DNA from 3 places in the Nonomuraea sp. NPDC049607 genome. Region 2 is predicted to be linked to each of the others. Evidence: riboswitches for the same ligand, from Rfam matches in the RefSeq annotation. Region 2 holds a riboswitch; each other region holds the start of a gene.
What was found. Region 2 has a riboswitch for cyclic di-AMP ahead of AB0J97_RS50545 (hypothetical protein). Riboswitches for the same ligand answer to the same signal wherever they lie in the genome.

Region 1 (9,885 bases), on a different contig from region 2:
GCTGCACGAACTGAACGGGAGCGGCACCACCATCGTGATCATCACCCACGACCGGGAGATCGCCGCCGGCCTGCCCCGCCAGGTGAGCATGCGGGACGGCCGGATCGTTGCCGACTCGGCCTCAAGCCCGGACACGGCCTCCCGCTCCGACTCGGCCTCAAGCCCGGACACGGCCTCCCGCTCCGACTCGGCCCCCGGTTCCGGGGCGCGCGGGGAGCGCGGGGTGCGTGTGCGGGAGTCCGTCGAATCCGAGGTGGCGTGATGGCCACGCTGGAGCGCCCCCGGCTCTCCCCGGCCAAGATGCGCCCGCGCGACGTGATGCGCGTGGGCGCGGTCGGCCTGCGCACCCGCCCGCTGCGGGCGTTCCTGTCGGCGCTGGGCATCGCGATCGGCATCGCCGCGATGATCGGCGTGGTCGGGATCTCGTCCTCCTCCAGCGCCGAGCTGGACCGTACGCTGTCCGCGCTGGGCACGAACCTGCTCACCGTCTCCTCCGGCACCACGCTGATGGGCGAGGCGGCCCAGATGCCCATGGACGCCGAGGCGATGATCGAGCGCATCGGCCCGGTGGAGACGGTCTCGTCCACGGGCAGGGTGCCGGAGGCCAAGGTCTACCGGAGCGAGGAGATCCCCGCGCCCCAGACCAACGGCCTGGGCACCGCCGCCGCCCGTCTCGACCTGCTGCCGACCGTGGGCGCGACGGTCCGCAGCGGCACCTGGCTCAACGCGGCCACCGAGCGCTACCCGGCCGCCGTGCTCGGCTCGGTCGCCGCCCGGCGGCTCGGCATCGGCGCGGTCACCCCCGACACGCAGGTGGTGATCGGCGGCATCCGGTTCACGGTGGTCGGCGTGCTCGACCCGGTGCCCCTGGCCGAGGAGCTGGACAGCGCGGCCCTGGTCGGCTGGCCGGTCGCGGAGTCCAGGCTGGACTTCGACGGGCACCCGACCACGCTCTACACCCGCTCGCAGGAGACGAGGCTGGAGTCCGTACGGTCGGTGCTGGCCGGCACGGCCAACCCCGAGGCGCCCAACGAGGTGGACGTGTCCCGCCCGTCGGACGCGCTGGCCGCCAAGCAGGCGACCAGCCAGGCCTTCGCCGGGCTGCTGCTCGGCGTCGGCGCGGTGGCCCTGATCGTGGGCGGCGTCGGCGTGGCCAACACGATGGTCATCTCGGTGCTGGAACGCCGCGCCGAGATCGGCCTGCGCCGTTCGCTCGGCGCGACGCGCGGCCAGATCCGCACCCAGTTCCTCGCCGAGTCGCTGCTGCTGTCCGCGCTGGGCGGCGTGGGCGGCATCCTGCTGGGGGCCGGCGTCACCGTCGGCTACGCCTTCTCCCGCGAGTGGCCCGCCGTGGTGCCCGGCTGGGCGACCGTCGGGGGCCTGGTGGCCACGCTGCTCATCGGCGCGGTGGCGGGGCTCTACCCGGCCGTGCGCGCCTCGCGGCTGTCGCCGACCGAGGCGCTGTCGGCGCCCTGAGGCGTCAGGAGCGGGCGTCCTCGCGCGGGACGTAGCAGGTCGTCCTGCCGACGATCCTGACGTTCGGCCCGTCGAGGACGGTGAGCTCGAACGTCAGGTTCGTCAGGGGGTTGCGCACGACGGAGACCTCGGGGCTCTCGTCACGCAGGTCGAGGTCCTCCACGATCCGGTCGTAGCCCATGTCCTGGAGGGTGTCCAGCAGGCCGTCGGGGGCGTCGGCGGCCTCGCCCTCGGCCCGGACGAGCCGGCGCACCTGGCCGGGCACGCACGAGCGGTCTTCGGTCTCGTCGGAGCGGTGGTCCGGCGCCACGCGCAGCGCGGCGCTGGTGAGCAGGGTGTCGGTGTCGGCGGTGAGCTGCCTGGCCGCCTCCTCGAAGGAGAACTGGCGGCCGGAGGTACAGGCTGCCGCGACCGCGACGCAGATCAGCACCGCGGACATCATGACCGAGCGACCAGCCAGGCGCACATCAGGACAATATCGGAGATCAATTCCGGGCGCAGGGCGATTAACGCACCATTAATGATCGATATCTAATGGTCGTTCGGCCGCCATTCTCAGGAGGGCCCGCTTTTCAGGTCGTCCAGCTTGCGTTCGATGCGGTCGAGGCGCCGGTACAGCTCCTCCAGGTCGCCGCGTTCCACGTCCTCCTCCTCGGGGCGCAGGCGGACCAGCAGCGAGCCGCCGGGCTCCAGGCGTACCACTTCGGTGTCGGCGACGCTGTCGGCGCCTCTGAGCTGGAGCATCACGTTGAGATCGGCCTGCCGGACGCCCATCCGGCGCAGCGCGGAGGGGATGAAGTGCCCGTCGCGGGCCAGGACGACCGGGGCGCCCTCGAACATCCTGCCGACCGCGGGCACGGTCGCCGCCCACCGCACCACGAGCGCGTTGACGGCCACCAGGATCACCACGCCGACCAGGCCGCCGATCAGCGAGTTGTCCGGGCCTATGATCGCGTTCTGCACGACGTTGCTCATCAGCAGCATGACCACGAAGTCGAAGTTGTTGAGCTGCGCGATGCCGCGTTTTCCGGCGATGCGGAGCAGGACGGCGATCGTCACGTAGACCGCGATCGTCCTGACGGTCTTGTCGGCGAGCGAGACCCCCAGGTCGAACAGGTCGTTCACCGGCGCCTCAGCTTGGCGATCAGCCCCAGGTCCTCCACGCAGCGGCCGAGGCCCAGCGCCACCGAGTCGCTGGGCCGCTCCGCGCGCCGCACCGGCATGGACAGGCCCTCCTGCATCCGCCGGCGCAGGCCGGGCAGCAGCGCGCCGCCGCCGACCAGCACCATGCCCCGCTCGCCCAGGTCGGCGGTCAGCTCGGGAGGGCAGCGTTCCATGGTGGACTCGGCGGCCCGCACGATGTGCTCGACCGATTGCACGGCGGCCTCGCGGACCCGGGCGGCGGGCAGCGCGACCGCGCGCTCCTCGCCGGTGCCGGCGTCCCTGCCGTGGATCAGCACGTTCCCGGCCGGCTCCCGGGTCGCGTGCAGCTTGGCCGACTCGGCCTGCCGGTCGTCGGCCAGCAGGCCGTGTTCGTCCTCGACCAGGCGGGCTACGGCGCGGGTGACGGCGTTCCCGCCGCCGCGCACGGTTCCGGCGGCGACCACGGCCCCGCAGGAGAGCACGGCGACCCTGGCGGCGTCGCGGCCGATGTCGACGACCATGTGCCCGGTGCCGTCGCGCACCTGCAGGCCCGCGCCGAGCGCCGCGGCGATCGCATGCTTGACCAGCAGGATGCCGCGGGCCTCCGCCTCGAACCCGGCGTCGCGCAGCGCCACCCGCTCGATCGGCGTGAACTCGTCGGGCACGGCCATGACCAGACGCGGCCGGGGGAAGGGGTGCCGGTGCACCTTGCGCAGGAAGTGCCTGATCATGCGCCGGGCGAGCTCGCCGTCCTGGGGCAGGCCATCGCTGATCGGCCAGTACGTCTCGCCGTCCGTGACGTCAACGCCGTCCGCGGCCTCGGCGCCGTAGCCGAGGACCTTGCCCGTCTCCCTGTCGCGCATGACGGCCGAGGGCTCGTCGAGCACGATGCCCTTGCCCTTGGCATAGATCCTCGTGCTGGCCGCGCCGAGGTCGATCGCCAGGTCACGACCCAGGAGGCTCATCGCCGTACTGGGAGGTAGACCATCATGCCTGGGTGTATATCCGGGGCTGCTCCAACGCAACACCAGGAACCGAAGAGTTCCGTTTTACCCTTCGCGCCGCAGGGCGGCCAGGGTCTCGTCGGCCCAGGCGACGCCGGAGCGGACCTGGCGGAGGCCGAGGGTGAGCGCGTAGTTGCCGAGCCTGCTGCCCTCAGGGACGCAGTCGAGCACGGCGAGGCGGGCCACGAAGTGGGCCTTGATGCGCTCGACCACGGCGATGGCCTGCTCGGTGTTCAGCAGGGGCAGCAGGAACGCCTGGAGGGCGGTCTCGCTGCGCACGGTCGCCGACGGGTCGTGGCCGATCAGCCAGTCGGTGAGCAGCGCGCGGCCTTCGGGGGTGATGGCGTAGATCTTGCGGCCCCGCGCGCCCTCGTGCTCGACCGTCACCAGGCCGTCGGCGGCCATCTTGACCAGCTCGGGATAGATCTGCGTGTGCCCGGCCTGCCAGACGTGGTTGAGCGAGTGCTCGAACTTCTTGGCCAGGTCGTAGCCGCTGGCCGGGCCGACGCCGGAGAGCAGCCCGAGGAGGGCGATCCGCAGGGACATGCCCGCCAGCATAGCAAAGGCTTGACATGTCAGCTCTTACCTATCAGTCTCTACCTGTGACTAGTGACATGAAGGCCAAGGGCAACGGATTGGTGCTGCTGGCGGTGCTCGGCGGGATGTTCCTGGCGATGCTCGACCAGACGATCGTCGGCACCGCGCTGCCCCGCATCACCGGCGAGCTGGGCGGCACGCGGCTGTACACGTGGGTGGTCACGGCCTACCTGCTCACCTCCACCGTCACCGTGCCGCTGTACGGCCGGCTGTCCGACCAGCACGGCAGGAAGCCGCTGCTGCTCGTCGGGATGTCGGTGTTCGTCGTCGGATCGGCGCTGTGCGGCCTGGCGCAGGACATGACCCAGCTCATCGTGTTCCGGGCCGTGCAGGGGCTGGGCGCGGGCGCGCTGCTGCCGCTCTCGCTGGCCCTGGTGATGGAGATGTTCCCGCCCGGCCGGAACGGCGCCCGGGTGCAGGGTGCGCTCGGCGGTGTGATGGCGTTGACGTACCTGGCCGGGCCGTTCCTGGGCGGGCTGTTCACCGACCACGCGAGCTGGCGGTGGGCCTTCTACGTGAACGTGCCGCTCGGGATAGCGCTGATCGCGATCGTGGCGCTGCGGCTGCCGTTCCGTCCGGGCACCGGCGGCGGGGGCCGACCGGACTACCTGGGCATCGCGGTGTTCAGCGTGGCCATCAGCGCGCTGCTGCTCGGCCTCACCGAGAAGGGCCTGGACGGCAACTCCTGGACGTCCCTGCCCGTGGCCGGGCCGATCCTGCTGGCCCTGGTCCTGCTGGCCGTGTTCGTGCTGGTCGAGCTGCGGGCGTCGAGCCCGATCATGCCGATGCACCTGTTCCGGGACCGCACGTACACGCTGGTCAACGCGACCTCGTTCTTCACGGCCTTCTGCATGTACGCCGGTGTGGTGTTCCTGCCGCGCTACTTCCAGCAGGCGCTGAACGTCAGCGCCACCGAGTCCGGGCTGAGGATCTACCCGATGACGCTGGCCATGGTGGCGGGCAGCGCGCTCATGGGGACGCTGATGTCCAGGACGCGCACGTACAAGCCGTGGCTGGTGGGGGCGCCGTTCCTGCTGGTGGCCGGCAGCCTGCTCTGCCTGAACCTGACCCTGCGCACCGACGGCCTGCTGCTGGCCGGGTGGATGGTGCTCATCGGGCTCGGCATGGGGCCGATGTTGTCGGGGTTGACCGTGGCCGTGCAGCAGGCCGTCGCGCCGCAGTACATCGGCACCGCCTCGGCCAACCTCACCTTCTTCCGGCAGATCGGCGGCTCGGTGGCGCTGGCGCTGGCCGGCACCGCGTACACGTCGGTCATCACCACGGACGCGCCCGTGCACGGGCTCGCGGCCGCGCACGCCTCGGCGGCGGCCGTGGTGATCCCGTCGCTGGGCGTGGCGGGCGCGGTGATCGCCCTGGTCGCGCTGGTCATGATGCCCGGCAGGCGGCTGGAGCAGACGCCGGCGCCGGAGAGCAGAGTGGAGGCCGGTTTCGCGTCGTAAGCGGCGTCATGCGAAGCTGTGGATGTCCCCAATACCAGGAGGTCCTCATGGCGGAAACACCGGAGCCGGAAGTCAGCGAGACTCCCGAGGACGAGATGAAGCGCAAGTTCCGGGAGGCGTTGGAACGCAAGCGCGGGCAGCAGGCCGACTCGGCCGCGGGTGGCAGGGGCGTGGACCCGTCGAAGATCCACGGGGCGCACGGCCCGGCCTCGAGTAAAAGATCCTTCAGGCGCAAGAGCGGCGGCTGAAAGGTCGAATTTAGCTGGGGGTACGGCATGCCGTGCCCCCTTTCTCTTTACCTCGACAGGTAGATCTTTACCCGGTTCATGACGATTCGTTTGTATTTGTCCGAATCTCTGGGTACCGTCTTAACCAATTACCAGCTGGTGGCGTAGTCCCTACCAGGAGAGGGGCGACAGCTGGCGCCGAATCCCGACTTGTCGGGAACCGGGGACCCATCTCATTGGGGTGAATCCGGCCCTGTGCCGGTAGGGCATCTCCACGCCCGAACCCGTCAGCTAACCCGGTAGGCGAGATGGAGAGGACTTCACGCATGTACCACCTCGTCGTACCCCCGGACAGTGTAGTGACGACCGCCTGCTGAGCGGTCTCTTCCCTGACTTCCCCCACGCGCCGCGTAACCACCCTTTCGGCGCTCTGCCCGGTTACGCACCGTAGTCACGCGCGTTCCCCCTGTCCCCTCGCGAAGGACTTCACTGCTTCATGTCTCGATTTGGCCTGCGCTCTCTCGCCCTGTTGTCCGTGTCCGCCATGGGCGCGCTGACGATCTCCGCCACCGGCGCCCACGCCGACACCGGCGACGACCAGAAGATCCTGCTCAAGGGATCCACCAAGGCTTCGTACTTCTGGGACGACTCCTCCGGCCGCGCCGGCGACACCGGTCTTCCCGCCAGCGGCAAGCCCATGCAGAAGGGCCTGGCCGCCAGTCCCAGCTGGCCCCTCATGACCGAGGGTTACGTGACCTACAACGGCAAGAAGATGCCGTTCTTCGTGGGCGACCGCGGCCCGGGCGAGCCCTCCAACCGCGGCGTCATGCTCGACCTCGACGCCAAGACCTTCGCCGAGCTGACCGGCGGCACCTTCAACTCCGACACCCTCGGCGTGGACGGCAACGGCGGCCAGGGCCACATCAAGATCGACTACGTCATCACCAAGTGGGGCGACGGCAAGGGCAAGAAGAACTACCCCGTGGCCTTCTCCAGCGGCGCCTGGAGCAGGTACGACGCCAACCCGGCCGAGCCCCCCAAGGTCCTGGCCGAGGCGCCCGCCGACGACGCGGCAACCTCCGCCGGCGGTCAGGGCAACGTCGGGAAGACCGTCGCGATGGGCGGCACCGTCATGGCCGGCGTGCTGGTCCTGGCCGGTGGCGGCGTGGTGCTCGGCGGCGAGCGCCTGCGCAAGCTCCTCAACGACTGACCCGCGGACATTCCGGCCTTTACGCCGGACGACCAGAATGACATTCTGGTCGCTGTGATCCAGCGCGCAGCCGCCAACGGCATCGAGATCGCCTACGAGAGCTTCGGCTCACCCGCGGGCAGGCCCCTGCTGCTCATCATGGGACTCGGCGCCCAGCTCATCCACTGGGACGACGAGTTCTGCGAACTCCTGGCCGAGCGGGGGCACCACGTCGTCAGGTTCGACAACCGCGACGCGGGCCTGTCCACGCACCTCCACGACGAGGGCGTTCCCCCATGGGGAGCGCCCTCGCCGTACGTGCTGGACGACCTGGCCGACGACAGCGCCGGGCTCATGGACGTCCTGGGCCTGCCCGCCGCGCACGTCGTCGGCGCCTCGATGGGCGGGATGGTCGCCCAGGCGCTGGCCATCCGGCATCCCGCGCGCGTGCTGAGCCTGACCTCGATCATGTCCACGCCCAGCCCCCAGGCGGCCCCGCCGACCGAGGCGGCCGCCGCGGTGCTGTTCGCCAAGCCCGCGGCCGATCGCGAGTCGGTCGTCGCCGGTGCCCTGGCGACCTGGTCCGTCATCGGGTCGCCCGGCTACGAGCTGGACCGCGAACGCGTCGGCAGGCTGGCCGGGCTGGCCTTCGACCGCTGCCACGACCCGGCCGGCACGGCCCGCCAGCTGGCCGCCATCATGGCCTCCGGCGACCGTACGGCGGCGCTGGGCGGGCTGAGGGCGCCCGCGCTGGTCATCCACGGCGAGGACGACCAGCTCGTGCCGATCGCCGGCGGCCGGGCCACCGCCGCCGCCATCCCGGGCGCCCGCCTGGTCACCTACCCCGGCATGGGCCACGACCTGCCCCGCCCCCTCTGGCCCGAGATCATCGCCGAGATCAGCGCCCACACCGGCTCCGCGGCCGCCGTACGCCCGGAGGTCGCCACGGAGCCGTGAACGGGCCGGTCAGAGCTCCAGCTTCTCCTCGATGACCTTGAGCATGTGCCGGGCCAGGGCCAGGTTGGCCCGGTTGCGGTCGAGGGCGAGGTAGAGGAACAGGCCCTTGCCGCTGCGGCCGGTGAGCGGGCGGATGATGTGGTACTGCGCGGTCAGCGTGATGAGGATGTCCTCGATGCCGTCCTTGAGGCCCAGCGAGTCCATCGTGCGCAGTTTGGCCTTGATGACCTCGGTGTTGCCCGCCGCCGCGACCTGGAGGTCCAGCTCCTTCGAGCCGCCGAGCGTGCCGAGCGCCATGCCGCTGCCGTGGTCGACGATCGCCGCTCCGATCGTGCCGTCGATGCTCATCATTTCCTTGAGGGAGACGTCCATGCCTGCCATGCTTTCCTCCGCTTCGGTGGGATGGTCAGTGCTTGCGTGCCACGGCGGCCACGGAGGCCGCCGTCTTCCTGCCCTCCAGCCGCAGGAGCCCGACGTTGGCGCCGGGTCCCGCCAGGACCGTGAGGACGATCGTGGGGCCCGCGGCGTAGAGGGCCACGAACCCGGCGGTGCCGGACACGAGGGTCTCCTCGAACGTCCCGCGGCCCGCCATGGTCAGCATCCGGCTGCTCATCGCGAGCAGCGCCGCCGACAGCGCCGCCACCTGTTCGCCGGTGTCGCCGGCGAGGTCGCCGGCGATCCGCAGGCCGTCCACGGTGCAGGCGACGCTGCCGGTGACGTCCGGGGTGCGTCCGCGCAGGAGCTCCATCTCCGCCAGGACCTCTTGCCGTAGCTCCACGGGTGGCCTCCTCCTGCGTCGTGAGGGGAACCTCACGGCATCTCCTCCAGCGCCTTCTTCAGCCGCAGCAGCAGCGTCAGATCGGTCGGGTCGCCCGTCGGCACCGGCCCGGCGGCCGTCCCCGTCCGCCCGTCGCCGGCGGGGACGGCCACCGGGCTCGGCACCCGCTTGGGCAGTGCCTCCCCGTGGTCGGGGTGGTGTCGGGGCTGCGCGGGCCGTACCGGGTCCGGCGGGACGAGCAGGCCGGCGGCGGCCAGCTTCCTGACGGCCAGCAGCACCGAGTAGCCCGACCGGCCGAGCTGCCGGGCCAGCTCCAGCGGGGTGGCCTTCTGGTCGGCCCGTACGACGACCTCCCACTGCACCTGGCTGAGCGTCACCCCGTGCCCGGGAAGGCGCGGGATCGGCCGTACGGGCTGGGTGTCCACGTCGGCGGAGGGCCAGATGCCGGCGAGCTGCTCGCGGCGGCGGGCGGATTCGCGCACCAGCTCCGGGACGTCGAAGAACCACTGCCCGCCCAGCCAGTGCTCCTCCCCGGGCCGGAACTTCGGCCGCACGCCGGTCACCGGCAGCAGGAAGAAGGCGGCGTCCTGGACCACGCCGAGCACGGCGTACTGGAGCTCGGCCAAGGTGACCGGGCCCTCCTGGAGCAGCCGGGCGCGGCCGCCGTCGGCCTGGAGGGCGCGCAGGGCCGACTCCGACATCCGCCCCCTGGCCGCGAACAGCCGCTCGACGCCCGGCGCCTGGGCGCACTCCATGTACGTCACGCGCCCTCCCGACAGGTAGATCGTGCCGTTCCTGCCCAGGCGGAGGGCGCCCGTCGCGCGTTCGCGGGCGAGTCCGGACAGGAGCGAGTCGAGCGCGGCCATGGCTCAGGTGGTCAGCAGGTCGGAGATGGCCCGCAGGCGGTAACGGGCCAGGGCCAGGTTCGAGCGCTCCAGGTCGAGGCGGACGTAGATGACCAGCGGCCCCTCGAAGACCGTCTCCAGCAGCCGGAGCAGGTGGTGCCCCCGGTCGGTGGTGACGAGCATGTCGTCGATGCGCACGATCTCGCCGG
Region 2 (9,885 bases):
TGACCCAGTACATGGTCGGCTTCGGCTCGACCGCCTGGTCCATCCGCAGGGGCGAGACCGAGTACGGCATCAAGTGGATCCCGCTCGGCGGCTACATCCGCATGATCGGCATGCTGCCGCCGCGTCCGGGCGACGTCCCCGGCAGGTTGCGCAGCGCGCCGACCGGGCCGTGGCAGGGCCTGATCGAGACCGCCCGCGACGCCGCGATGGAGGAGGTGCGGCCCGGCGACGAGGACCGCGTCTTCTACCGCAAGAAGTGGTGGCAGAAGGTCATCATCATGTCGGGCGGCCCGGCGATGAACTTCGTGCTCGCCTTCATCTTCTTCAGCATCCTGCTGGTCGGCATCGGCCTGCCCAAGCTGGCCCCGATCGTGTCGGCCGACACCAACACGTGCGTGATCCCCACCACCGAGGTGCGCAAGACGTGCACGCCCGCCGACGAGCGCACCCCGGCCGCGAAGGCGGGTGTCAAGGTCGGCGACCGCATGGTCTCCCTCGACGGCCAGAAGATCGCGAGCTGGCAGGACGCCACCCGCCTCATCCGCGGCCACGGCGCCGGCCCGGTCAAGCTCGGCATCGTCCGCGACGGCAGGCCGATGACGCTCGACGTCACCCTCATCGCCCGCGACCTGCCCAGCACGGCCGACGAAGGCAAGATCGACAAGGGTGTCGGGTTCCTCGGCGTCGTGCCCTCCCAGGTCTACGAGAAGCAGAGCATGGGGTACGTCCTGGGCTACATGGGCGACCTGACCGGCCGCGTCGTGGGCTCGATGGTCAACCTGCCGGAGAAGATGGTCGGCGTCTGGAACGCCGCCTTCTCCGGCGAGAAGCGCGACCCCGAGGGCCCGGTGGGCGTCGTGGGCGCGGGCCGGCTCGGCGGCGAGATCCTGGCCTCCGACACCTCCGTCACGAACAAGCTGTTCACCTTCGTCAGCCTGCTGGCCGGGTTCAACCTGGCGATCGGCCTGTTCAACCTGATCCCGCTGCTGCCCCTCGACGGCGGTCACATCGCGGGCGGCCTGTGGGAGGGGATCAAGCGCGGCTACGCCAGGGTCATGCGCCGTCCCGAGCCGCGCCACGTCGACATCGCCAAGGTGCTGCCGCTCACGTACGCGATGGCGTTCGTGCTGATCATCATGGCCGGTCTGCTGGTCTACGCCGACCTGGTCAACCCGCTCACGCTCGGCTGACCCGGCGGCCGGGCCCGTCGCCGGTGAACGTCACCGCCTCGGGCACGGCCGCGAACACGGTACGCAACTCGGCGAGCAGGCCGTCCAGCGTGGGCTCGGGCGAGCCGGTGGTCCAGCCGCGCAGGGCGGCGTGGAAGGCCGCCACCAGCAGGTCGAGCGCCAGCCTGGGCCGCTGGTCGCGGTCGCCGAGGCCGAGCCGCGTACGCAGGGTCGTCTCGAAGGCCGCGCTGGTGCGGTCGCAGAACTGCAGCCCGTGCGCGGCGATGGACGGCGTACGCTGCGACAGCTCCTGACTGAGCCGCACGCGGGCCACCCATTCCGGCCCCTCCGCCGACATCCGGCGCACCGCCGCGAGCATCGCCTCCTGCAACACCTCCAGCACGGGACGGCCGCCGAGCGGCGCGTGCTCGACGTCGCCGAGCAGCGCGGTCCACAGGGCCTCCAGCGGGGCCGAGGCGACCTCCTCCTTGCTGGCGAAGTTCCGGAAGAACGTGCGCTTGGAGATCTCGACCTCCGCGCACAGCTCGTCGAGGGTCACCTGGTCGAAGCCGCGCTCGGTGAACAGCGCGAGCGCGGTGTCCACCAGGGCGGCCCTGGTCTTGAGCTTCTTGCGCTCCCGGAGCGGCAGCAGATCGGCGGTCATCGTCCCCTAGTGTAGCCGGAGCGCATATGCCCCCTATAGGCTTATGCCACTCAGTGGCACTTTGGAGGGCATCATCATGCGCGCTTTGATCGTCGACCGTTCCGTTCCCGGGGGCCTGCGGGTGGGGGAGGCCCCCGAGCCGGTGCCCGCGCCCGGCCAGGCGCTGGTCCGGGTCACCGCCACGTCGCTCAACTACGGCGAGGTCAGGCACGGCCTCCAGGAGGCGCCCGAGGGCACGGTGCTGGGCTGGGACGCCGCCGGGGTCGTCGTCCAGGCCGCGGCCGACGGCTCGGGGCCCGCCGCGGGCACGCCCGTGGTCACGGTGGGCGAGAGTGGCGGCTGGGCCGAGCTGCGGGCCGTGTCGACCGACTGGATCGGGGTGGCGCCGCAGGACGCGGACCCCGGCGCGATCAGCACGATCCCGGTCGCCGGCGCCACCGCGCTGCGCGCGCTCGACCGTCTCGGGCCGATCCTGGGCCGGCGCGTCCTGGTCACCGGCGCGACGGGCGGCGTCGGCCGGTACGCCGTGCAGCTCGCCCGGCTCGGCGGCGCGTACGTGATCGCCGCCACCGGCGACCCGGCCCGGCACGGCGACGCCCTGCGCGCGCTCGGTGCGGACGAGGTCGTCGCGAGCCCCGCGGAGAGCGGCGGACGGCTCGACGGCGTCCTGGACCTGCTCGGCGGCGCCCCGCTGGTCGAGGCGTTCGACCAGCTCGCCGAGGGCGGCACGCTGGTCGCCGTCGGCCACTCCACCGGCGAGGGGGAGAGCTTCCCGTTCGGAGCCCTGTTCGGCGGAGCCGACCGCCACGACCGTTCGCTCGTGACGTTCCACCTGCTCTACTGCCAGGGCCTGCGCCGCGACCTGACCTGGCTGGCCGGACAGGTCGCGGGCGGCACGCTGAGCCCTGAGATCACCTGGCGCGGCGGCTGGGACGATGCCACCGAGGCCGTGACCGCCCTCCTCGAACGCCGCGTGCACGGCAAGGCGGTGCTCGACCTGGCGTGAGAGAGCAGGGTCAGTCCCTGCCCCCGGGACCGCGCCGATCGCCGTACGCGGCCAGCGGCGCGGTCGCGAGAAGGCGGTCGCGGAAGGGGTGGGCGTCGAGGGCCTGGAGGGCGGAGGCGAGGACGTCGGCCAGCGGGACGGGGAGCTCGGCGTCCAGGGCGGCGATGGCGAGGGCGGTGGCCTGCCATTCGGCCTCGATGAGAGGGAGCGCGTCGCGGCATCGTCCGGTGAGGTGCACGATGCGCTGGCGGGCGTCGTTGGGGCCGGGGCGGAGGTCGAGGTAGCCGGCGCGGCGCATCTGGGTGACGGTCTGGCTGGCGGCGGAGTGGGTGACGCCGATGGCGGCGGCCAGGTCGCGGATGGTCATGGGGCCGGTCTCGACCAGGGCGCGGACGACGGGGGAGTAACGGGGGCGGTAGTCGGGGAGCCCGAGGTCGGCGTACAGCCGGGCGATCGCGCCGTCGGTGCGCTCGTGGAAGGTGCGCATCAGGGTGCCGAGACTCTGGGGCATGTAGATATATTAGCGCTTATGTATTCCTCGATTGAGCCCTACGAGCAGGGCATGTTGGACGTGGGTGACGGCAACCTCGTCTACTGGGAGGTCAGCGGGAATCCGCATGGCAAGCCGGCGGTGATCGTGCACGGCGGGCCGGGCGGGGGCGCGTCCCCGGGGTGGCGGCGGTACCACGATCCCGAGGCGTACCGGATCGTCGTCTTTCATCAGCGTGGCTGCGGGAAGAGCACGCCTGATGCCGGGGAGCCGGAAACCGATCTGTCGGTCAACACCACGGCGCATCTCGTCGCCGACATGGAGCGGCTGCGGGAGCATCTCGGCATCGAGCGGTGGCAGCTCGTGGGGGCGTCCTGGGGGTCGACGCTGTCGCTGGCCTACGCCGAGCGGTATCCGGAGCGGGTGAGCGAGGTGATCCTGTTCGCGGTCACCGCCGGGCGGCCCTGGGAGATCGAGTGGATCACCCGGGACGTCGGGCGGATCTTCCCCCGGGAGTGGGAGCGGTTCCGCGACTTCCTGCCGGAGGAGGACCGGGGCGGGAACCTGGCGGCGGGCTACGCGAAGGCGCTGGCCGACCCCGAGCGGCGGGAGCGGGCGGCGATCGAGTGGTGTGCGTGGGAGGACACGCATGTGAGCCTCGACCCGGAGTTCCAGCCGAGCCGGAGATATCAGGACCCGGTGTTCCGGATGACGTTCGCCCGGCTGGTGACGCACTACTGGGGGAACGGGTGTTTTCTCGGGGAGAGCGATCTCGTTCGCGGGGTTACGCGGCTGGCGGGGGTGCCCGGGGTGCTCATCCACGGGAAGTACGACGTCAGCGGGCCCTTGGTGACGGCCTGGGAGCTGCACAAGGCGTGGCCCGGGAGCGAGCTGCACGTGGTGGGGGAGGGACACGGCGGGCTGGAGATGATCGACCTGCTGACCGCCGCGACGGACAAGTTCCGGGGCTGAACCACCGACAGCCCGGGCCGGCAAGGCTGTCAGGTGGTCACGCGAACAGGACGTCGGCTAGTTCATCGAGATGTGCACGTGGTCGTAGTGGTTCTCGGTGATGCTGCCGCGGTCGGACATCGCGCGCCAGCCCGAGCCCTGGTTGATGCGCTGCTTCCAGATCACGTACTTGACGCCGAGCTTGGCCTTGTTCTGCAGCGCCCAGGCGGCCAGGCGGTCGCCCAGGGCGTTGTTGACGGCGCTCGGCATGGTGCCGCCCGTGCTCATCATGAAGTCGCAGGCCCGGCCGAGCGGGTGCTCGCCGCTGGAGCCGGACCGGAAGCAGCCCACCTCGTACGGCAGCGAGAAGCTCTTCTGCACCTGCGCGCGCATCAGCCGGGTGCGCGGCGTGATGTTGTCCGAGCCGGACGGCAGCTCGGGCGCCCAGCTGCCGTCGGACTTCTTGCCCGGCCCGAACGGCACGAGGTCCTGGAGCTTCTTCTTGATGTCGTCGATGACGTCCTGGGCGTCGTCGCGCTGCTCGGCCACCTCCGCCGTGCCCGCCTTGAGCTCGGCCGCGAGCGCGGTGGCGGCAGCGGCGGCCTTCTTCTGGTCGTCGCGGGCCTTGGCCACGCTGTTGACGACGGCCTGCTGCTCGGCGGTGAGCTGTTCGAGCATGGCCACGTTGTTGCCGTCCGGGGTCAGCATGAAGCCGGGCAGGGAGGCGTCGCGGTTCTGGTAGCGCATCCGGGCGATCTCGGCGACCCGCTGCTCGGCCGTGGCCACCGCCTGCTCGGCGGCGGTGAGCCGCTGCTGTGCCGCCGTGGCGGCCTGCTGGGCCTTGGCCAGCTCGACCCGCTTGAGGTTGTACGTCTCGATGAGCTTGTCCACCTTGCTGTTGAGCTGCTTGAGCTGGGCCCGCAGCTCGGCCTCGGACGGCTTGGGCGCGGCCGAGGCGGCGGCCGGATGGATGAGCAGCGCGGTGGCGGTGATGAGGCCGATGGCAAGACTCGCGGGGGTCGAAGCCGCCACGTGGGTGTTCCTCTCCCTCTGCCGGCCGGGTTAGCTGACGGGTTCGGGCACGGGAGCAGTCCCTACCACTTGCGCGGATTCACCCCGGATGCGATGGGTCCCCGGCTCCCGGGCAACACGCCCGGGATTAGGCGTACAACGACCGTTTTGGCCGATGTCTAACGGGATATTAGTGGTAGATCACGAGTCATGCGACTTTAAGGAGAAATCAATTAGTGATCGATTCGTGATCGCAGCATGCGTGCCGCCTCCTCCGGCAGCACGTCGTTGACGAAGGCGCCCATGGCCGACTCCGAGCCCGCCAGGTACTTCAGCTTGCCGGGCGCCCGCCTGATGCTGAACAGCTCCAGGTGCAGGTAGGCCAGCTCGCGGCCGTACCGCACCGGCGCCTGGTGCCAGGCCGAGATGTACGGCATCGCCACCCCGAACAGCGCGTCCAGCGCCCGCAGCACCGAGGTGTACAGCGGCGCGAACGCGGCCCGCTCCTCCTCCGACAGCGCCGCCAGGTCGGGCACCTGCCGGTGCGGATACACGTGCACCTCGAACGGCCAGCGCGCGGCGGCCGGGACGAACGCCGTCCACAGCTTGTTGGAGGCGACCACCCGCGTGCCGGCGGCCCGTTCGGCGGCCAGCACGTCGGCGAACAGGTTGCCGCCCGTGTACCGCGAGGCCGCCCCGAGCTGGAGCTTGGTGCGCGGGGTCACGTAGGGGTAGGCGTAGATCTGCCCGTGCGGATGCGGGAGCGTGATGCCGATCTCCTCGCCCCTGTTCTCGAAGCAGAACACCTGCTCGACGCCCTCCATGCCGGACAGCTCGGCCGTGCGGTCGGCCCACGCCTCCATGACCAGCCTGACCTGGGCGTTGGAGAGCTTGGAGAAGGAGGAGGTGTGGTCGGAGGTGAAGCACACCACCTCACACCGCCCGACCCCCGGACGCACCTCACTCAACCCGCCGACATCCCCATAAGTCCCAAAATTTCCGGAGAAAGAGGGGAAGCGGTTCTCGAACACCACCACGTCATAGTCATGGGCCGGGATCTCCGACGCCCGCGTCCCGGACGACGGGCACAACGGGCACTCGTCGGCCGGCGGCAGGAACGTGCGCGTCTGCCGGTGACCGGCGATCGCGATCCACTCCTCGGTCAGCGGGTCGTAGCGCAGCTCGGAGGCCACCGGCCGCGGGTCGAGCGGACGCCGGTCGATCGCGCTCCGGTCGGCGTCGTCGCGCCGGTCGAAGTAGATCAGCTCTCGGCCGTCTGCCAGGTGGGTGATGGTGCGCTTCAAGGCGTGCCCTCCGCGATGATCAGTTCTCCGGCCCGTTCGGCCAGCTCGGTGCGTGCTTCCTCGGGCAGCCCCGCGTCGCTGATGACCACGTCGGCCTCGGTCAGCTCGGCGATCGTGCTGATGCCGACCGTGTTCCACTTGGTGTGGTCGGCGGGGACCACCAGCCGGTGCGCCGCGGCCACCAGCTCCCTGTCGGTCTCGGACTCCAGGAGGTTGGGCGTGGTGAACCCGGCGCGCAGGCTCATGCCGTGCACCCCGAGGAAGAGCGTGTCCACGTGCAGCCGGCGGATCGCCGCCACCGCCACGGGGCCGACGAGCGCGTCGGAGGGTGTGCGCACGCCGCCGGTCAGCACGACCGTGCGGTCGGCGCGCGGGTTGCGGTGGAAGACCTCGGCGACGGGGATCGAGTTGGTGATCACGGTCAGCTCGGGCACGGCGACCAGATGGTGGGCCAGCGCCCACGTGGTGGTGCCGGCGGAGAGCGCGACGGCGGTGCCCGGCCGGACGAGGGTGGCCGCGTGCCGCGCGATGGCCTCCTTCTCCTGCTGCTGGCGGGCGGACTTGGCGGTGAAGCCGGGCTCCTCGGTCGAACCGGGGCCGAGGGCCGTCGCGCCGCCGTGGACCTTCTCCAGCAGCCCGCGCTCGGCCAGCACCTCAAGGTCACGGCGTATCGTCATGTCCGAGACGCCGAGCTCGCGCACGAGGTCGGCCACCCGGACGCCGCCGCTGCTGCGTACGCGTTCCAGGATCGTCTGCTGACGCTGCTGTGCGAGCACGCCCACCCCTTCCAACAGATTCCACCAAATTATGACACGAGTTTGTTGAGGAATGTTAGGTCGCGGCGTATCGCTTGTGCGACTGACGGGCAGGGGAGACCTTGAAGGTCACGATCCCGACCGCCGGAGGTGAGCCCATGGCGAAACGCGCACGCAAGGGCAGGGGGCGCAAGAAGAAGAAGGCGAACCACAGGAAGCGCCCGAACGCGAACTGACCACGGGTGGCCGCGGGATCCCGCGGCCACCCGTGCTTCTCTCAGCCGGGCAGTTCGGTGAGCGCCCGGTCGAGCCGTTCCTGCGGGAGGGTGTGATCCTCCAGTTCGCCGGCCAGGTGGCGGTCGTAGGCGGCCAGGTCGAAGTGGCCGTGCCCGCACAGCGCGGTGAGGATCACCTTCTCCTCGCCGCTCTCCTTGCAGCGCAGCGCCTCGGCGATGGTCTCGGCCAGCGCGTGCGTGGGCTCGGGAGCCGGGACGATGCCCTCCGTCCGCGCGAAGCGCACGCCCGCCTCGAAGCACTCGCTCTGGGTACGGGTCACCGCCTCGAACAACCCCAGCTCGTACATGTGGGACAGCAGCGGCGCCATGCCGTGATAGCGCAGCCCGCCGGCGTGGATCGGGTCGGGGACGAAGGAGTGCCCGAGGGTGTGCATCTTGAGCAGCGGCGTCAGCCCGGCGGTGTCGCCGAAGTCGTAGGCGTAGACGCCTCGGGTGAACGACGGGCAGGCGGCCGGCTCGACGGCCCGGAACTCGGTGGCGATCCGTCCGGCCAGCTTCTCCCTGAGGAAGGGGAAGGCGAGGCCGGCGAAGTTGGAGCCGCCGCCGGTGCAGCCGATGACCAGGTCGGGCAGCTCGGGCAGTTGCGCCAGGGCCTCCTCGCCGATCACCGTCTGGTGCATGAGGACGTGGCTGAGCACCGAGCCGAGCGCGTACCGGGCCTCGGGGTTCGCGGCGGCCACCTCGACCGCCTCGCTGATCGCCAGCCCCAGGCTGCCGGGCGAGTCGGGGTCGTCGGCCAGCGCCTTGCTGCCCGCGCCGGTGACGGGGGAGGGGCTGGGGTGGACGGTGGCGCCGTACACGCGCATGAGCGAGCTGCGGTACGGCTTCTGGTCGTAGGAGGCGCGAACCATCCAGATCCGGCACTCGATGTCGAACTGGGCGCAGGCGAACGCCAGGGCCGACCCCCACTGTCCCGCGCCGGTCTCCGTGGTCAGCAGCCGCACGCCTTCCTTGGCGTTGTAGTACGCCTGCGGCACGGCGGTGTTCGCCTTGTGCGACCCGGCCGGTGAGACGCCTTCGTACTTGTAGTAGATGCGGGCCGGCGTGTCGAGGGCCTTCTCCAGCCGGTGCGCCCTGATCAGCGGCGTCGGCCGCCACAGTCGGTAGACGTCGTAGACCTCCTTCGGGATGGGGACGTAGCGCTCGCCGCTGACCTCCTGCGCGATGAGCTCCATGGGGAACAACGGCGCGAGGTCGTCCGGCCCGACGGGACGGCGGGTGCCGGGGTGCAGCGGCGGCGGAGGCGGCACGGGAAGATCGGGAACGATGTTGTACCAGTTGCCAGGGATCACCGTTTCAGTTTGAGCCGCCCTTCCGAGCCGTCAAGGGTATGGACGCGGACACGTTCCTTCTTTACCTTGGTTGAAACAGTTCACAGGAGGAGCGAATGAAAATCGAAGCGGTCATCTTCGACATCGGCGGCGTCCTGGAGCTCACGCCGTCCCTGGGGGTGACGGCCACATGGGAGGAGCGGCTCGGTCTGCCCGCCGGTCACCTCGACGCGCACCTGGAGCCGACCTGGCTGGCCGGGGCCGTGGGAGAGGTGACGGAGGAGCAGGCCCACGCCGAGGTGGCGAAGCTGCTCGGCGCGGACGCCGAGGCGTTCATGGCCGACGTCTGGACCGAGTACCTCGGCAGCCCCAACACCGGGCTGATGGCGTACCTGGGCGCCCTGCGTCCCCGCTTCCGTACGGGCCTGGTGAGCAACAGCTACGTCGGAGCCAGGGAACGCGAGCAGGCCGCGTACGGCTACGCCGACCTGGTGGACCACATCGTCTACTCGCACGAGGCGGGCGTGCGCAAACCGGACCCGCGCATCTACCTGCTGGCCTGCGACGCCCTCGGCGCCGATCCCGCCGCCACGGTGTTCCTGGACGACCACGAGCCGTACGTCGAGGGCGCCCGCGCGGCCGGCCTGCACGCCGTGCGCTTCACCTCCAACGCCCAGGCCGTCGCCGAGCTGGACGCCCTGTTGGGGCTCAGCCGTCCGTCAGCACCGCCGGACGGTCCGGATGGTCGGCCCTGACGACCACGTCGGCGGCCCGCTGCGGGCGCGCCTCGCGCTCGTACCGCTCGTAGGCCGGCAGGCGCCACCGTTCGTCCTCGGGGGTGCGCCGCGCCAGCGCACCCGCCGACAGCCACACGTGCACGCTCAGCTCGAACGGCAGCCCCCGTCCCAGCAGGAGCGTCCCGTCCACGAGCACCACCCCGCCCGGCGCCAGCTCCCGGTACGGCAGCC
Region 3 (9,885 bases), on a different contig from region 2:
CAAGATCTCGACCTCCAGTCCGACGGCATGCTCACGCCGACAGCCAACTTCGATGGGCTTGATCAACAGATCCGGAAATCTACCGGAGGCCACCGACATACCGGGGCCGAACGATCATCTGGCCAGTACGCCTCCCGCGGCGGCCGGCGGCGCGTTCGTCAGGGACACGCTCGGCGCCCGCGTCACCGAGCAGATCATGCCGGACAGCGGCCGGATCCCGGCCCAGTGGCGGCACTTCGCGAACAAGTCCTACGACCTCGTCTGCACCGACGACCGGTCCGGCTCCAGCGGCCGGCTGCACCACATCGCGTTCGCCACGAACAGCCGGGAGGACATCCTGCGGACCGCCGACCTGTGCCTCGACCGCGGCGGCTTCATCGCCGGAGCCGAGGTCAAGCAGCCCGGGCGCTCCGCACCCGGCCTACGCCGTTCACGGCGTGACGGCCGTCCAGGTCGGGTGGTCGCCGGGGGTGAGTTCCGTGAAGCCGGGGAGGTCGCGGAGTGCCGCTTCGGCTCCGCCCGGCGTGTACGTCGCGATGATCCGCAGCGGCCGCCACCCCGTGTTGAACGTGGAGTGCAGCGTGCCCTTCGGGATGTAGATCGCCTCACCGGCCCTGACCGGGAACTCCGGGTCGTCGCCGACGGTCTGCCGCCCCTCGCCCTCGATGACGTAGAGGACCTCGTCGGAGTCCGGGTGGAGGTGGCGTTCGTGCCCCTTGTTCGGGTTGATGATGACCTCGCCGAACGTGGAGGACGCGCCCGGCACGGCGTCGGGCGTCACGTGCCATTTGATGGCCCCCCAGTCGAAGAGCATCGTGGGAAGGGCGTCCGGTCGTCGGTGCATGGCGGGTTCCTCCCGGTCAGAGCTGCTTGAAGGCGCGGACCTGCTCGGCGATGGCCCGCTCGGCGGGCAGGCGTTCCATCGAGGACGCGCCGAAGAAGCCGGCGATGCCGACCGTCTTGTCCTGGATGTGGCGTACGTCGTCGGGCTCGGCGATGGGGCCGCCGTGGCACAGGACGATGATGTCGGGGTTCACGGCGACGGCGGCGTCGCGCATCTCCTGGATCCGTACGGCGGCCTCGTCGAGGCTGATCGCGGTGACGGCGCCGATGCTGCCCTTGGTGGTCAGGCCCATGTGCGGGACGAGGATGTCGGCGCCCGCCCGCGCCATGGCCGTGGCCTGCTCGGGGCTGAACACGTAGGGGGCGGTGAGCAGGTCGCGCTCGGCCGCCAGCTTGATCATCTCGACCTCCAGGTCGAAGCCCATGCCGGTCTCCTCCAGGTTCGCCCGGAAGACGCCGTCGATCAGGCCGACCGTCGGGAAGTTCTGGACGCCGGTGAAGCCCATGCGCTTCAGCTCGTCGAGGAAGTGCGGCATCAGCCGGAACGGGTCGGTCCCGCACACCCCGGCCAGCACCGGCGTGTCCTTGACGACCGGCAGGACCTCGCCCGCCATCTCCACGACGATCGCGTTGGCGTCGCCGTACGGCATCAGGCCGGCGAGCGAGCCGCGGCCGGCCATCCGGAACCGCCCGGAGTTGTAGATGATGAGCAGATCGACCCCGCCCGCCTCGGCGGATTTGGCGGACAGCCCGGTGCCGGCGCCGCCGCCGATGATCAGCTTGCCTGCCTCCCGCTGGGCGCGCAGCCTCCGTAGTGCCTCGTCGCGATGCATCAGGCCCCCTTCTGGATCAGTTGGTGCAGCCGGTCGGCGGCCGCCACGGCGAACTCCGCGCTGTTGATGTCCTGGTCGCTCTGGACGACCTCGACGGGGCTCCCGGCGACGGCCGCGAGCACGGCGTCGAAGCAGGCCGCGTCGGCCCGGGGGTCGTGGAACGGCCCGCCCTCGACGTCGACGGCCGAGACGCCGCCGCGCGGCACGAACAGCGTGACGGGCCCGGAGGCGCGGGCCAGCCGCTCGCCGATCGCCCGCCCGATCTCGGCGTTCTCGGCGGGGGTGGTGCGCATGAGCGTCACGGTGGGGTTGTGGACCAGGAGCTGCCGTGACCTGAAGCGGTCCGGCACGGTCTCCATCGGGCCGAAGTTGACCATGTCGACCGCACCCAGGCTGACGACCTGCGGGACGCCGGCGTTCCCCGCGGCGGTCAGGCGGTCGGGGCCGGCCGACAGGACGCCGCCGACGAGCTCGTCGGCCAGCTCGGTGGTGGTCAGGTCGAGCACTCCGGCGAAGTGGCCGCCCGCCGCCAGCGCCTCCATGGCGCGTCCGCCCGAGCCGGTGGCGTGGAAGACCAGCACCTCGTAGCCCAGGGACTCCAGCCGGGCCCGCGCGGCGTCCACGGCGGGCGTGGTGACGCCGAACATCGTGGCCGCGACCAGTGGTTTGTCCGCGCCGGACGGCTCGGCGCCGGCGTCGTACGAGGCGGCCATCGCGCTGATCGCGGCGGCGGCGTTGGCCAGGATGCGGCGGGAGATGGAGTTGACGCCCGCGACATCGACGACGCTGTACATGAGCGTCACGTCGGTCTCGCCGACGTAGGCGGACACGTCGCCGCTGACCATGGTCGACACCAGCAGCTTGGGCAGGCCGACGGGCAGCGCCCGCATGACCGCGGCGGCGATGGACGAGCCGCCGCTGCCGCCCAGCGCGAGCACGCCGCCCAGCCCGCCGCGGGCGTGCAGGTCCTTGGCGACGGCCGTGGCCCCGGCCGCCATCGCCGCGAGCGCGGCGCCGCGGTCCCCCGCGCTCCTGAGCCGGTCGAGGTCGGTGCCGGCGGCCCGCGCGACGGCCTCGGCCGGGACGTCGGCGGCCAGCGCGGAGGCGCCCATCACGCCGGTGTCCATGAGGACGACGTCCTGCCCGGCCCGGACGATCAGATCGCGGACGAGGGCGTACTCCTCCCCCTTGGTGTCGAGGGTGCCCAGCAGCAGAACCGCCATGTCAGACCTCCTACGATCGGCTCCTCGACCTTACCCGTTGATCTCCGGGCGGGCTGTCACATGCCGGAGCGGTCGCGGGGTCACCGGACGCCGAGGACGTCCACTCCGTGCTCGGACAGGGGGCGGGAGCCGAAGATGCGGCGTTCGTCCTCCGTGATGGGGACGTCGTTGATGCTGGCCTCCCGGCGGCGCATCAGCCCGGACTCGTCGAACTCCCACTGCTCGTTGCCGTAGCTGCGCCACCACTGGCCGGTGGCGTCGCGGGACTCGTACTGGAAGCGGACGGCGATGCGGTCGCCGGTGAACGCCCAGAGCTCCTTGCGCAGGGCGTAGTCCAGCTCCCGATCCCACTTGCGGCGCAGGAACGCGGCGATCTCGGCGCGGCCCGTGACGAACTCGCCGCGGTTGCGCCACACGGAGTCCTCGGTGTAGGCGAGCGCGACACGTTCGGGGTCGCGGGTGTTCCAGGCGTCCTCGGCGGCCTGGACCTTGATCCGGGCGGTCTCCTCGGTGAACGGCGGAACGGGCGGGCGTGTCATGTGATGTCCTCTCATATCGAGAGAACGGGCGTTCTCCCGGGGTGTGCGATAGCGTAGAGAACGAGCGTTCTCCGCCGCAAGCACCTGGAGGAGTGTCATGGATCACGAGCAGCTGCTGCTGGACGCCGCGGGCGACCTGTTCTACCGCCGCGGCGTGCAGGCGGTCGGCATGGACGAGATCCGGGCCGCCTCCGGCCTCTCGCTGAAGCGGCTCTACCAGTGCTTCCCGTCGAAGGAGGCGCTGGTCGTGGCGTACCTGCGGCGGCGCGACGAACGCTGGACGGCCTCGCTCACCGCGTACGTGACGGACGCCGGCGACCGCATCCCGGCGGTCTTCGAGTGGCTGGAACGCTGGTTCACCGAGGACGACTTCCGCGGCTGCGGCTTCGTCAACGCCTTCGCCGAGCTGGGCGCCGGTTCGGCCGCCGTCCGTACGGCGGTGCGCGCGCACAAGGAACGCCTGCGCGCCTACCTGAGCTCGCTCGCCGAGAAGGCGGGCGCCGGCGATCCCGGCCTGCTCGCCGAGCAGTTGCTCACCCTGATCGACGGCGCCACCGTGACCGCGATGATCTCCGAGGACCCCGGCGCCGCCCGCTCGGCCGCCCAGGCCGCCGCCACCCTGGTCGACCAGCACACACGCGAAAGAGCGCACCCCCCGCAGGGAGTGCGCTCTTCACAGGAGGGAGATCAGGCGGCGTACGACGGGTAGCCGTAGCCGACGACCTGGGAGGCCGGGCGGACGCGCTCCTCGACCTTGCCGTTGCCGGTGTTGCCTTCGATCGTGGAGATCGTGCCGTCGCCGTTGTCCTTGACGACGAAGCCGACGTGCTGGATGTCGCTCAGGCTCTTGCTGCCGCTCCAGGAGAAGAAGACGACGGCGCCGGGCTTGGCCTCGGTGCCCCAGCGGCCGTTGGAGGCGAACCACTTGGCGTGCGAGACGGTGTAGGCGTCCCAGCCGACCTGCGGGCGGGCGCCGGTCTGGTCACCGACCCAGGAGACGAACATCGAGCACCATGCGGCGTTCACGTAGTCCTGGCGGCTGCCGCCGTCACGGGCGACGGTCTCGGCGGCGCGGGGCGAGCCGGCGTACCACTTCTGGAACTTGGTGCCGCCGCCGTTGGCGTCCTCGGAGACGCCGACCTGGGCGCGGGCGGTGGCCAGGACCTGGGCGGCGGTGACGTTCACCTTGCCCTTGGCGCTCTCGTCGGTGGCGCGCTTGTCGGCCACGGTGGCGACACGCGGCTGGGCGGCGGCCACGCCGGCGACCTTGGCGGTCTGGGCGGCGGTGCCGGCGGTGGCGTGGACGGTGTCGGCGTTCACTGCCGCGTGCGTGCCGAGCACGCCGGCGACGGCGGTCGCGCCGAGGGCGATCTTGGCGAGGTCGAGCTTGTAGGCACGGTGAAGACGGTGCTTGGCCATGAGGGATTACTCCTTGTGCTTCCGTGCCGCTTGCCGGGTTAGCTGACGGGTTCGGGCGGGAAGCTGCCCTACGGCACCGTGGTGCCGATTCACCCCGATGGACACATGGGTCCCCGGTTCCGCGCACAGGCGGATTCAGCGGTCTCTGGTCAGGCAAAGGGCTGACGCATCGTCTTCCCGGGCCCAGGAAAGGGCCTGAAGGTATATCTGCGACGCCCGGACGCGGTGTATCCGCGCCGACTCTGTACAACACGGGTCCCACTGGGGTAATTCCCCGGCAATGACATCCCTACCTGGGACGTCTCCCCGTTCGGCTGTGTACAACCAAGCTACCCGGCGAGTAATTCCAGGGCAAATGGAGGGCATTGTTCGGACGGTGCGTAGGAGAAACGCTACGCACCGCGAAGAATCGTTTCAGGCCACGTGCGCCTTTATCGCCACGCTCGTGAGGGCCAGCAACAATTCCAGATCGGGCTCGGCGTCGACCTGCACGGCGACCCAGGCGCGGTCGCGGCAGGCATGGACCTGATCGCACGCCTGCAAATAGGGCTCCAGGCGTCCGATGGCGGGGGCGGTGAGCCGTACGTGGACCTCGTCCCGGCCGGCCAGGCGCAGGATCTCGGTTCCGTGTACGGCGAAGGCGACCTGTCGCCCGGTGCCGCTGACGTTCAGCGACGGCCAGGACCGTAACTCCGCGACCGCGCGGACCACGTAAGGTCCGCGGCGCGTGGGCGTCCGCCGCCAGGCGGAGATTCCTGCCACGCTCCCATGCTGGGCCACGGCTCACCCCGCCGTCAGCCCCCGTTCCTGAACCGTTATCCCCTCGTGAACGGGCACATTCGGGGTCTGACCGGCACGATTACGGACGCCTGACCGATACGTATTGACGCTCCCGCAGGCAGAGGCTACCGTCGATTCACAACTTAAAGGAAACTTTCCTAATAGTTTCCCCAGAAGTCTCCCATCCCACTCCCCACACACCCCCCAACGGATGTCGGAGCGACATGAAACACACCATTCTGAGCAAGGTCCTGGCAGGAATGGCGGCATTGGCCCTGCCCCTGACCGCGGCCGTCGCCGTCCCACCGATCGCCTCCGCCAGCACGGTGGCCTTCGCGGCGGCCTGGGCCCCGTGGACCGCGTACACCGCGGGCACGGTCGTCACCTACAACGGCGTGGACTACGTCTGCCTCCAGGCGCACACCTCCCAGCCCGGCTGGGAGCCGCCGAACGTGGCGGCGCTGTGGAAGGTCTCCGGCGGCGGCGGCAGCGACACGACCGCGCCGTCGGTGCCGGGCAACCTGCGCTCGACCGGCGTCACGAACAACAGCGTGGCCCTGGCCTGGGACGCCTCCACCGACAACGTGGCCGTCACCGGTTACGAGATCTACCGCGGCGGCACTCTCGTCACCACCGTCACGGGCACCACGTACAACGACACGGGCCTCACCGCGAGCACGGCCTACACCTACACCGTGCGCGCGCGTGACGCCGCCGGCAACCGCTCGGCCAACAGCAACCAGATCACCGCCACCACCACGGGCGGCGGCGGCGACGACAAGACCCCGCCGACCGTGCCGGGCAACCTGCGCTCGACCGGCGTCAGCAGCAGCAGCGTCTCGCTGGCCTGGAACGCCTCGACCGACAACGTGGCCGTCACCGGTTACGAGATCTACCGCGGCGGCACTCTCGTCACCACCGTCACGGGCACCTCGCACACCGACAGCGGCCTCAGCGCCAACACGTCCTACACCTACACGGTGCGCGCGCGTGACGCGGCCGGCAACCGCTCGGCCGACAGCAACCAGATCACCGCGACCACCACGGGCGGCGGCGGTGGCGGCAACAAGGTGCTGGGCTACTTCGTCCAGTGGGGCATCTACCAGCGCGGCTACCACGTCAAGAACATCGACACCAGCGGCTCGGCGGCCAAGCTGACCCACATCAACTACGCGTTCGGCAACGTGCAGAACGGGCAGTGCACGATCGGCGACAGCTACGCCGACTACGACCGCTTCTACCAGGCGGGCGAGAGCGTGGACGGCGTCGCCGACACCTGGGACAACGGCGCGCTGCGCGGCAACTTCAACCAGCTGCGCAAGCTGAAGAAGAAGTACCCCAACCTGAAGGTGCTCTTCTCCTTCGGCGGCTGGACCTGGTCCGGCGGCTTCGGCCAGGCGGCGCAGAACCCGACGGCCTTCGCCGACTCCTGCTACAAGCTGGTGGAGGACCCCCGCTGGGCCGACGTCTTCGACGGCATCGACATCGACTGGGAGTACCCGAACGCCTGCGGCCTGACCTGTGACACCAGCGGCGCGGCGGCGTTCAAGAACGTCATGTCGGCGCTGCGCTCGCGCTTCGGCGCGAACAACCTGGTCACCGCGGCCATCACCGCCGACGGCAACGACGGCGGCAAGATCGACGCGGCCGACTACGGCGGCGCCTCCCAGTACGTCGACTGGTACAACGTCATGACGTACGACTTCTTCGGCGGCTGGGACGCGCAGGGCCCGACCGCCCCGCACTCGCCGCTCACCACCTGGGACAAGATCCCGATCCCCGGCTTCTACACCGACAACGCCATCCAGAAGCTCAAGAGCAAGGGCGTCCCGGCCGCGAAGCTGCTGCTCGGCATCGGCTTCTACGGCCGCGGCTGGACCGGCGTGACCCAGGCCGCGCCCGGCGGCACGGCGACGGGCCCGGCGCCCGGCACGTACGAGCAGGGCATCGAGGACTACAAGGTCATCAAGACCCGCTGCCCGTCCACCGGCACGGTCGCGGGCACGGCGTACGCCTACTGCGGCAACCAGTGGTGGAGCTACGACACGCCGAGCACGATCGGCGGCAAGATGGGCTACTCGAAGAGCCAGGGCCTCGGCGGCGCGTTCTTCTGGGAGCTCAGCGGTGACACCACCAACGCCGAACTTCTCACGGCCATGAAGAACGGCCTCGGATAAGTTCGCACGTCAGGGCCGGTCCCGGGTTTCGGGGCCGGCCCTTCGCCGTGTCCGGCGCGCCGCAGGACGGAACGTGGACGCCTTGGGAGAAGCTGGTCACCGGGGGTGAACGACGATTCTCTGGGGTGGCGGGCTCAGGCGGCCCTTCTTCACGACGCCGGTGTTCCTGGTCGGCCTGGTCGGGATCACGGCGCTGGTGGTCGGGCTGGACCGGTTCACCGGCGGGGGCGCGGAGCTCGTGCCGGTGCTGATCTTCCTGCCGGCGATCGTCTCGGGGCTCGGCACGGTGTGGCAGACGGCGATCGCGTCGTTGTGGGTGCTGGTGGTGGTGTCGGGCTCGGTCGCCTACCTGGGCGGCAACCTGCGGACGAACCTGGAGGTCTCCGGCTTCACCGCGGCGTTCGGGTTGATGAGCGTGGTCGGGGCGAGCTACCGGATCCAGCGCGAGGACGAGGTGCGCCGGTTGCGCTCGGCCGCCGCGGCCTTGCAGCGGCAGCTCGTCAGGCCGCTGCCGCTGCGCTCGCTCGACGTGGTCGTGGACGGCCTCTACCAGCCCATCGAGGAGGACACGATGGTGGGCGGCGACATGTACGAGGTGGCGCCGTCGCCGTACGGGACCCGGGTCATGATCGCCGACGTGCAGGGCAAGGGGCTGCCCGCGATCGGCGCCGCGCTGGCCGTGCTGGGCGCCTTCCGGGAGGCGGCCTACCGCGAGATCAGCCTCATGGGCGTGGCCGACGCCCTGGAGGACGCGGTGACCAGGCACAACAGGTTCGCCGCGCACACCGGCGAGCCCGAGCGCTTCGTCACCGCGCTCCTGCTGGACGTCGGCCCGGAGCTGGAGGTGGACGCCGTCAACTGCGGGCACATCGCGCCGTACCTGATCCACAACGGGAACGCCGGGCAGCTCTGGCTCGGCGAGCCCGAGGTGCCGCTCGGCCTGGCGTCGCTGACGGGCGAGCCCCGCCACGGCGCGCGTTTCGCCTTCCCGCGGGGGGCCTCGCTGCTGCTGTGCACCGACGGCGTCACCGAGGCCCGCGACCGGGACGGCTCCTTCTACCCGCTGGAGCAGCGGCTGCGCTCCTGGGCCCGCGACCCGCCGGCCAGGACCGTCGAGGCCCTGGCCGCCGACCTGAACACCTTCACCCACGGCGCCCCGCGCGACGACATCGCCGTGCTCATCCTGCGCAGGACCGGCTCATGACCGCCGCTGGTGGCCGAACCTGACCGGCTCGGGGCCGAGCATCCGTACCGCCGGGTCGGGCAGGACGCGTTCGTCGGAGTCCAGCTCGGCGGCCGGGTCGACGACCGGCTCGGCCTCGCCCGCCTCGACGATCCGGCGCAGCAGGCGTTCGCGCAGCTCGGCGGCCACCTGCGCGTGCGAGCGCAGCCCGGCCAGGTTGACCAGCTCGTGCGGGTCGCTGTCGAGGTCGTACAGGGCCTGCTCGCGGTAGCGGGGGGCGGCCGGGGCGTTCCAGGGGTCGGCGTCCTCGGCGACGGCGTAGTACTTCCACCGCCGCGTACGGAGGCCACGTCCCACCTCCGACTCGCTCACCTGGAAGAACACCTCCTCCGGCCACGGCGCGCGGGAGTCGGCGAGCAGCGGCAGGAACGAGCGGCCCTGCATCTCCTCCGGGACGGGCAGCCCGGCCGCCGCCAGCAGCGTGGGCGGCAGGTCCAGGGTGCTGACCAGGCGGGAGATGGCGCCGCCGCCGTCGAAGCCGGGGCCGCGCAGCGCCAGCGGCACCCGCAGGGACGCGTCGTGGCAGGAACGTTTGTACTCGTCGTTGCGGGTCTTGAAGTGGCTGCCGTGGTCGGAGGTGTAGGCGACGATCGTGTCGTCGAGCAGGTCCATGCTGCGCAGCGCGTCGAGCAGCCGGCCGAGGCCCTCGTCCAGGCGTCTGACCTGGCCCAGGTAGCCGCCCAGGTGGCGGGCCGAGGTGCCGCCGAGCGCGGCCAGGTCGGCGGGCAGCCAGCGGCCCTGGTGGCGCTCCTCGTAGCCGTCGGGGGCGGGGTGGTTGTCGACCTCGTTCTGGTGGTGGGGCTCAAGGAACGAGACGAAGAGGTAGAA

Region 1: it holds a riboswitch for cyclic di-AMP, as region 2 does, so the genes downstream of both, AB0J97_RS05170 (hypothetical protein) here and AB0J97_RS50545 (hypothetical protein) in region 2, are expected to answer to the same signal.
Region 3: it holds a riboswitch for cyclic di-AMP, as region 2 does, so the genes downstream of both, AB0J97_RS11095 (CHAP domain-containing protein) here and AB0J97_RS50545 (hypothetical protein) in region 2, are expected to answer to the same signal.

Annotation. Positions count from the first base shown of each region.
Region 1 covers NZ_JBFAOV010000002.1:199,321-209,205, reverse strand. Annotated here, with positions in the region: gene AB0J97_RS05210 (ATP-binding cassette domain-containing protein) at 1-262, shown strand, start outside; gene AB0J97_RS05205 (ABC transporter permease) at 262-1,476, shown strand; gene AB0J97_RS05200 (hypothetical protein) at 1,481-1,942, opposite strand; gene AB0J97_RS05195 (YetF domain-containing protein) at 2,032-2,601, opposite strand; gene AB0J97_RS05190 (rod shape-determining protein) at 2,598-3,584, opposite strand; gene AB0J97_RS05185 (PadR family transcriptional regulator) at 3,669-4,169, opposite strand; gene AB0J97_RS05180 (MDR family MFS transporter) at 4,226-5,680, shown strand; gene AB0J97_RS05175 (DUF5302 domain-containing protein) at 5,728-5,928, shown strand; cyclic di-AMP (ydaO/yuaA leader) riboswitch at 6,094-6,228, shown strand; partial or broken gene AB0J97_RS05170 (hypothetical protein) at 6,452-6,880, shown strand; gene AB0J97_RS05165 (alpha/beta hydrolase) at 7,172-8,053, shown strand; gene AB0J97_RS05160 (hypothetical protein) at 8,063-8,434, opposite strand; gene AB0J97_RS05155 (roadblock/LC7 domain-containing protein) at 8,460-8,831, opposite strand; gene AB0J97_RS05150 (hypothetical protein) at 8,864-9,697, opposite strand; gene AB0J97_RS05145 (roadblock/LC7 domain-containing protein) at 9,701-9,885, opposite strand, start outside.
Region 2 covers NZ_JBFAOV010000073.1:11,223-21,107, reverse strand. Annotated here, with positions in the region: gene AB0J97_RS50570 (M50 family metallopeptidase) at 1-1,190, shown strand, start outside; gene AB0J97_RS50565 (TetR family transcriptional regulator) at 1,177-1,833, opposite strand; gene AB0J97_RS50560 (zinc-binding dehydrogenase) at 1,910-2,839, shown strand; gene AB0J97_RS50555 (MarR family transcriptional regulator) at 2,850-3,350, opposite strand; gene pip (prolyl aminopeptidase) at 3,369-4,301, shown strand; gene AB0J97_RS50545 (hypothetical protein) at 4,359-5,312, opposite strand; cyclic di-AMP (ydaO/yuaA leader) riboswitch at 5,318-5,456, opposite strand; gene galT (galactose-1-phosphate uridylyltransferase) at 5,525-6,595, opposite strand; gene AB0J97_RS50535 (DeoR/GlpR family DNA-binding transcription regulator) at 6,592-7,371, opposite strand; gene AB0J97_RS50530 (TrpB-like pyridoxal phosphate-dependent enzyme) at 7,628-8,938, opposite strand; gene AB0J97_RS50525 (HAD family phosphatase) at 9,034-9,672, shown strand; gene AB0J97_RS50520 (uridine kinase) at 9,626-9,885, opposite strand, start outside.
Region 3 covers NZ_JBFAOV010000004.1:244,404-254,288, reverse strand. Annotated here, with positions in the region: gene AB0J97_RS11125 (hypothetical protein) at 1-3, opposite strand, end outside; gene AB0J97_RS11120 (cupin domain-containing protein) at 431-844, opposite strand; gene AB0J97_RS11115 (phosphoenolpyruvate hydrolase family protein) at 861-1,676, opposite strand; gene AB0J97_RS11110 (Tm-1-like ATP-binding domain-containing protein) at 1,676-2,899, opposite strand; gene AB0J97_RS11105 (nuclear transport factor 2 family protein) at 2,980-3,438, opposite strand; gene AB0J97_RS11100 (TetR/AcrR family transcriptional regulator) at 3,536-4,147, shown strand; gene AB0J97_RS11095 (CHAP domain-containing protein) at 4,126-4,857, opposite strand; cyclic di-AMP (ydaO/yuaA leader) riboswitch at 4,871-5,008, opposite strand; gene AB0J97_RS11090 (luciferase family protein) at 5,272-5,619, opposite strand; gene AB0J97_RS11085 (glycosyl hydrolase family 18 protein) at 5,862-7,814, shown strand; gene AB0J97_RS11080 (PP2C family protein-serine/threonine phosphatase) at 7,975-9,018, shown strand; gene AB0J97_RS11075 (sulfatase-like hydrolase/transferase) at 9,013-9,885, opposite strand, start outside.